DNA from 2 places in the Rothia sp. HMSC065D02 genome. Region 2 is predicted to be linked to the other one. Evidence: predicted binding sites of a transcription regulator. Region 2 holds the regulator's gene; the other holds the start of a gene.

Region 1 (3,948 bases), on a different contig from region 2:
CGTTCTGCAGAGCGGAACGGGTCACCTTCACGGGGTCGTTAATACCCGCAGCCATGAGATCTTCGTACTCGCCGGTTGCAGCGTTCAGACCGGTGCCCTCGGGCAGGGAACGAACCTTATCAACCACCACGCCGGGCTCAAGGCCAGCGTTCGTTGCGATCTGCTTCAGCGGCGCATCGATAGCCACGCGCACGATGTTCGCGCCGGTTGCCTCGTCACCCTTCAGGTCGAGCTTGTCGAAGACCTTCGCGCCCGCCTGAATCAGTGCCACGCCGCCGCCGGGGACGATACCCTCTTCAACGGCTGCCTTTGCGTTGCGCACAGCATCCTCAATGCGGTGCTTGCGTTCCTTCAGCTCAACCTCGGTTGCCGCGCCAGCCTTGAGCACAGCCACACCACCGGCGAGCTTTGCCAGGCGCTCCTGCAGCTTCTCGCGGTCGTAGTCGGAATCGGAGTTTGCGATCTCGGCGCGAATCTGTGCCACGCGACCCTCAAGTGCGGCGGCGTCGCCAGCGCCCTCAATAATAGTGGTCTCATCCTTGGTGACAACAACCTTGCGTGCCTTACCCAGCATCTCAAGGGTTGCGGTATCCAGGGACAGGCCGACCTCTTCGGTAATAACCTGGCCGCCGGTGAGGATCGCAATATCAGCCATCATAGCCTTGCGACGGTCACCAAAACCGGGTGCCTTCACGGCAACGGATTTGATGGAGCCGCGCATCTTGTTCAGCACGAGCAGCGCCAGAGCTTCGCCCTCAACATCCTCGGCGATAATCAGCAGCGGTTTGCCGGACTGCATGACCTTCTCAAGAACGGGAACCAGATCCTTCACGTTCGAGATCTTCTGGTTGACCACCAGGATGTAGGGGTCTTCCAGCACGGCTTCCTGACGCTCGGGGTCGGTCACGAAGTAGCCGGAGAGGAAGCCCTTATCGAAGCGCATACCCTCGGTGAGTTCCAGGTGCAGGCCGAAGGTGTTGGATTCCTCAACGGTAATCACGCCTTCCTTGCCGACCTTCTCCATTGCCTGAGCGATCAGCTTACCGATCTCTTTATCGCCCGCAGAGATGGATGCGGTTGCCGCGATCTCTTCCTCGGTCTCAACCTCTTTCGCGGAGTCGAGCAGGGTCTTGGTGACCTCCTCAACAGCCTTCTCAATACCGCGCTTGAGGCTCAGCGGGTCAGCACCGGCAGCCACGTTGCGCAGGCCCTCACGCACGAGCGCCTGAGCGAGCACAGTTGCGGTGGTGGTACCGTCACCTGCGATATCGTCGGTCTTCTTGGCTACCTCTTTGACGAGTTCGGCGCCAATCTTTTCATAGGGGTCTTCAAGCTCGATCTCTTTAGCGATGGAAACACCGTCGTTGGTGATCGTGGGTGCGCCCCACGACTTCTCAAGCACGACGTTGCGGCCACGGGGGCCAAGAGTTACCTTAACGGCATCGGCTAGAGTGTTCAGTCCGCGCTCTAGACCGCGGCGAGCTTCTTCATCAAAAGCAATAAGTTTTGCCATGTGGCGATATCCCTCCTGGACGTTTCGAATGGAGCGCTCAGGTTTTCCGGTCTGCCGAAGCAGATTTTGATACCGGTTTTAGCACCTGAAGGCGCCGAGTGCTAAAAACAATTTTGGCACTTGGTGCGCCCGAGGGCAAACATTTTGAGCACCGAATTTAGCTTAATCGCCCTCAGCGCATTCTTGAGACACACGGAAAGCCGCAATGGGGTGAACGGGTACGGCTTCAAGCGAATGCACAGAGCGGAAGAACCAGGTACGAGCGCCGGGCAATGTTATGTGCGAGCGCATAGGACTCACAGGACGTTCCCGAAACTAGCGGGGATGATAAACGGTACCGCACACCGCGGTATCAAGCCGGTTAATGCCGTTAGCTGTAGTCGGTGGCGAGCACCACCACAATATCGTTCTCGCCCAGAATCGAGGCGTCTGAGCTCTCCTGAACCGTCGTGATATTCAGGGTCTTCGCAATAGCTTCGGCCTGCGACTTCTTGGCCTCATCCTTGTAGTAGACCGTGCTGGATTCCGGCGGGGTGCCCGACCAGTTCGCGGTTTCGGTAATCGTGTAACCCTCAAGCGCGGCGCTTGCCTTGGCCGCAGACCCGCCGGGCGCGGATGCATTATAGACCGCCACGTTCGCATCCTTAGCCTGCTCGGATGCTGAGGCAGAGGGCGACGATGATTCCGAAGGCGAGGCGGGGGCACTGTAGCTCTTGGCGCGCGCGGCGGCCTCGGGCGAGCTGCTGCGCGGGTGGTTAATGTACATAGCGCCGCCGATCACGAGCGATAAAATACCGGCGACGACAACGGGAATAATGCCTTTGGGGCTCTTAGAAGGGTCGTCAATCACACCGCGGTATGTTCCACGTCGGGCGGTATTCTCGTCGATGTCGTCGAATTCATCGTGCGGGTATTGGCTCATGACTTCCCTAGTTTGAGTAATAGATGTACCGCTCTGCGCGGTGGAGCCCTGCCAAAGCTCTCTCTTACAGGGTACCGTATGGGGCTTTATCCGTCCTGTTCAGAACGGCGTGCGCTCATGCACACATCGGTGCGGCTGCCTCTAGCTGCGGTCGCGAACCTCGCGCAGGCGGTGCATCAGGATAGGTTCGGCGGCGATCACACGCTGGCTATCAATCATCGTGTTGAGCTTCTGGTAGTAGGCGATCGGGGTGAGCCCGAGCGCGGTAATCGCCTTCTCTTTGGTGCCCTGGTACTTCCAGTGCCGTTTTTCCAGGGCGATCATGGCACGCTCTAAATCGGTGAGGGCGGATTTTCGCGTGTTCTCAGTTTTTCCGCCGGTTTCGCGGGTCTCAGAAGTGCCGGGGACAGAAGACGCAGGCTGTGTTGTGGGGCTGGGTTCGGGGCTATCGGCGGGGACTGCCGCTGCGGGTTCGGCGGCATCGGAGCCGCCAGCAGGCGAAGGTTCGGGGGTTTCCGAAGAAGGTATCGGCATCTGGATTCCTGACGAACATAGGTGGTCTACATGAACACTTTAGAGTATGTTGGTTGAAGTCACCGTGTTATCAGAGTCAAATTTTCTCAGGGAGTATTTTCATGACGAACCCGCCGCTGACCGACATTATGAGCGAAGACTGGGCGCAGGCCCTCGCGCCCGTCGAAGATAAAATCCACGCCATGGGCGAGTTTTTACGCACCGAACACGCGGCGGGACACCGAACTTTTCCCACAGGTCAGAATATTTTCCGCGCATTCTCACGCCCCATGAACGAGGTCAAGGTGCTGATCGTGGGGCAAGACCCCTACCCCACCCCCGGGAACGCGATGGGGCTTTCGTTCTCGGTGCAGCGGGATATGCCCCTGCCGAAATCGCTCATCAATATTTACCGAGAATTGTCCGACGATTTGGGGATTGAGCCCGCGCAGCACGGCGATCTGAGCTCGTGGTCCGATGAGGGCATTATGCTTATGAACCGTGTGCTCAGCGTGCGTGAAGGGGCGCCGGGGTCGCATCGCAATAAGGGGTGGGAAGAGGTGACTGAGTGCGCTATTCGGGCGCTGGCAGCACGCAATAAGCCCCTGGTCGGGCTGCTGTGGGGTGCGGATGCGCGGCGCACCGCCCCGATGCTGGAACCGTACCCGTGTGTGGAGTCTGCGCATCCGTCGCCGCTATCGGCGCATCGCGGGTTCTTCGGTTCACGCCCGTTCTCGCGGGTGAATACGCTGCTGGTAGAGCAGGGTGCGGAACCGGTGGACTGGACGGTCAAGTAACGCGCATCCGCCCACTCATACCTACATAAAAAGGCTCTTTATTCCACAGAGGAATAAAGAGCCTTTGTAACATCCCGCATCAAGGGAATGTAAGAACCACGGATGCGCTACTCGGCGGCCTCCGCGGGCACATTGCGCGGAACCGCGAAACGCTGCAGCAGATACTGCATCAGGTAGTTGCCCAGCGTTACGCCCGCCGCCAT
Region 2 (3,948 bases):
GACTCAGATTCTCGTTCTTTTGAGACGATTATGCTGTTGATTCGAGTACGTGAGGGGCTGCCTATGCACGAGCTTCTAGCCGTGCATCCTGCCGCTGACCTGGGGTCTTCTTTACGGTGGTTGCTCTCGCAAGGTCTCATTGAACCCGACATTTTTACAAATACTGGTGCGCCCAACCCTGATGCTTCGGTAAAACTCACACTGCAGGGGCGACTTTTAGGTGATGCTGTTACTCGAGAATTACTTCCAGATATAAAATAAATGTCTCGTAAAATATGCGAGAATACTTACCCCAAAAATATAATTGCCTTAACTTTCAGGATAAAATAATTGAATTACTAGACATTAGGTTGAAACTAAGGTAGAGTTTATATTGGCAGGACGGTATATGTTACAGCGTGTTGTCGTCTTTGCTGAAGTTGAGTGAATACGGTTGAAGGTCCCTTGTGTATCAGGGGCCTTCAATCGTTAACAGGTGTTTTATGTGGTATGTAATATGCGCGTAAAAATAAAGGGCCACATATTCCATATCGAAATAGTGACCCTGGATGCCTTGCCTTATACGATGTATAAGTCTGTTTATACGCGGCGCTCGGCTGCCTGTTGTTGCTGTTGCCCTTCCATTTCTTCTCGGTGCTGCTTCTTCTTTTCTTTGAAGTCTTCAGCAGGCTTGAGGAAAAGGTCAAGGATACGCAGGTTGAGCTTGTACCTATGAGGTTCTCCTTGAGCGGCGTAGATGCCCGCAATTACGGAACTGATCGCCATATAAAGCCACAGAATAGCAGTAAAGAACATCATGAGGCTTGCCATGCCGGGCACGAAGCTCAAAATGAGAAGAACAAGAATCATGATTGAAGGCAGAAGCGTAAAGTTCATGGCTTCACGTGACTCTTGCTCAGTGAAGGGGGCGCGGTCACGATACAAATAGTAGATAGCAGCGGCAGGCAAAAACCCGATGATGCCGCTAAAGTGAGCAAAAGTCGCCATGCTCCGGTCCTGCGACACAGGCAAAGGTGTAATGTTTCGTTTATGCCCCTCCGGGCGAGTATCTTGAACCACAGAAATCCTGATTATTACTCGTCTATTTTGCTCTGCCGTACACATGCCTCAGTTGGTGCACCTGTACAACCTAAAATCCTTATTTATTGTAACGTGTTTTACCGAACGCCTTGCCAGAGGCGCGGCATAGACAACCTGAGCTACTCACATTACCTTATTCAGTCAGAAAATCAATGAGCGACTCAACAGGTCCTAGCAGCGTAGGATCAAGATCAGAATAAGAGTCAACTCGGGAAAGAATACGTTTCCAGGCGTTTGCCACGTCTTCCTGGTTTTGATGTGGCTGTCCCAACCGACGTAGAATTCCTTTCTTCCAGTCCTCACCTCGAGGCACCTGCGGCCATGCCGGAATTCCGAGAACCTGCGGCTTGACGGCCTGCCAAATATCAATGAAAGGGTGCCCCACAATCTTAATATTTCCAGCAGCGCCGGGAACAGCTAAAGCCTCCGCCACAACACGTTCTTCCTTGGTGCCTTTCAGAAGATGATCCACAAGAATTCCAAGTCGTCGCTCTGGACCGGGGGAGAACTCTTCAACGGCAGTTGCTAAATCATCAACACCATGAAGGGGCTCGACCACAATACCTTCAACCCGCAGATCATGGCCCCACACTTTCTCGACGAGTTCCGCATCATGAAGCCCCTCAACCCAGATTCTGGATGCGCGCGCCACCCGTGCTGGAGCGTTTTCAACTGCTACCGAACCAGAACGAGAAATTTTGCGCCCTGAGGTCTTTCGTGGTGTTGGGGCAACAATCTCAACCGGTTCGCCCTCAAGAAAGTACCCGATTCCTAAAGGAAAATTTTTGACCCGTCCGTGAGCGTCTTCAAGCCCGAAAAATATTTCTCCACCGATACGTTCGGCACGCACTACTTCGCCAACCCACCCGTTAAGATCCTCAAGGACCATCCCGCGTTTTAGCTCGACCCGACGAGGAGAAGCAGGCCTGTTATTTATTGAGGCACGTGATAGATCTTGTGCACCCCAAGCGTATCGTTCACTCATATCTTGCATCCTTCGTACAACGGCACCACGGATATTGCCTGGTTTCCGCAGGTTAGCTTCTGGCAGAACCCATCCAATTCTAAAGTATTGATAACTCGCTTCTGGCGAAAGACTAGTACCGTTAGGGGTTACCCGGCTATGATAAAAGTAGTTTTTAGCACTCTCTCAACAAGAGTGCCAGATTATGCTTTTCCAGATTGTTAACCACCGATAGGGTCGCAAGGAGTACCATGTCACACGAACGCCGCATGCGCATACTGCAGGCAATCGTTGAAGACTACGTGCGCACAGGCGAACCCATAGGTTCAAAGACGCTGGCACAGCGCCACCATCTTCAAGTATCCAGTGCCACGATACGCAATGATATGGCAGCTTTAGAAGAACAGGGACTTTTGAGCGCACCGCACGCCAGCGCTGGGCGTATTCCTACAGAACAGGGATACAGGTTCTTCGTCGATGCTCTAACCGCGCCGCGTGCTCTCTCTGCAACCCAAGTTTCGGCGTTACGGCAAATTCTTGAAAGCGCACACAGCGTAGAAGACATGATTGAAGCCGCCACCCGAACACTTGCGCATCTCACGCATCAGGTAGCACTTATCCAGTACCCAACACGTAACGCTGGAACTCTCTTGCATCTTGAGTTCGTACCCCTAGATTCACGCACGCTTTTAGCATTGCTTATCAGTGATCTTGGCACAATCCACCGGGTTACCGTGATATTGCCGGAGACTACAGCCTTATCGCATGATGAAACTGTGTCAGCTCTTGCAGCGATTAAAGAAAACCTGCTTAAAATGCTTCAGGGTTTACCCTTCGAAAACATAAGTGCATTGCTGCCAGAAGCGCATCATCCAGCGTTGCGAGGTCGTTCTCCGGAGCTTACCGAAGCTATCGTGGATCATCTGCGAGCACAACCTTATTTTGAACGAGATATTCGCTTCGCGATCTCTGGCACCTCAAACCTAGCACGAAGTCACGACGACTTCTCGGCGAGCATAGCTCCCATTTTGGATGCGCTCGAAGAACAAGTTACGCTGCTTCGCGTGCTGTCTCACGCATCGGTTCAAGAAGCCGGGTACAGTGTAAGGATCGGTCACGAGAATACGGAGCAAGCGCTTCAAGGAGCTTCTATTGTCACTGGTGAATACGATTCACCCGTTGTAGTTTCATACGGCAAACAACATTTACCAGATAATGAAGGCGCCTTGGGGAAGCATACGGCAAAACTTGGCGTGGTGGGTCCAGTCCGCATGGATTACCGTGGTAACATTGCGGCGGTGAACGCGGTAGCTCGCTATCTAGGTCATGTCTTAGGCACACGAGCATCATGACATCGTGCGAGTAATTCCTCAGAACCCCGTAAACTTACCGATTTTATATTGACACCATATCCGGAGCACTCCGGTACGAAAAGGATAGAAGAAACACGTGAGCGATCACTACTCAACTCTTGGAGTCTCGAAGGATGCAAGCCCCGAAGAGATCAAAAAAGCGTACCGTAAAAAGGCGCGTCAACTGCACCCCGACGTTAACCCATCCGAAGAGGCAGCTGAGGAATTCAAACGTGTAACCCTCGCCTACGAAGTACTCTCAGATAACGAGAAACGTCGTAATTACGACGCTACCGGCGATGAACAGGGTCGTGCAGGATTCCCTGGAGGCGCAGGAGGGTTCGGCGGCTTTGGCTCAGGAAGTTTCGGGTTCCAAGACCTCTTCGATATGTTTACCGGAGGCGGTGGACAAAGCGGTCCCGCATCCCGCGTACGCCAGGGACAAGACGCACTTATCAACGTCTCGATATCCCTTAAAGACGCAGTTTTTGGCGTCGAAAAGACTGTAGAGCTTAACACGGCCGTCACTTGTAAATCCTGTGAAGGTAAAGG

What was found. The regulator HrcA, encoded in region 2, represses chaperone genes, less so after heat shock. The targets are predictions, from matches to a motif close to TTNGCACTCGNNNNNNNCGAGTGCNAA.
Region 1: groL (chaperonin GroEL) is a predicted target of HrcA. The motif match lies at 1,592-1,618, and genes of this name have one in related genera.

The regions. Positions count from the first base shown of each region.
Region 1 is NZ_KV820089.1:446,195-450,142, forward strand. It holds gene groL (chaperonin GroEL) at 1-1,513, opposite strand, end outside; gene HMPREF3016_RS06070 (LytR C-terminal domain-containing protein) at 1,884-2,435, opposite strand; gene HMPREF3016_RS06075 (DUF3263 domain-containing protein) at 2,577-2,969, opposite strand; gene HMPREF3016_RS06080 (uracil-DNA glycosylase) at 3,071-3,745, shown strand; gene HMPREF3016_RS06085 (threonine/serine exporter family protein) at 3,853-3,948, opposite strand, start outside.
Region 2 is NZ_KV820092.1:493,085-497,032, forward strand. It holds gene hemW (radical SAM family heme chaperone HemW) at 1-261, shown strand, start outside; gene HMPREF3016_RS09585 (DUF4870 domain-containing protein) at 580-987, opposite strand; gene HMPREF3016_RS09590 (DUF3097 family protein) at 1,214-2,065, opposite strand; gene hrcA (heat-inducible transcriptional repressor HrcA) at 2,296-3,396, shown strand; gene dnaJ (molecular chaperone DnaJ) at 3,494-3,948, shown strand, end outside.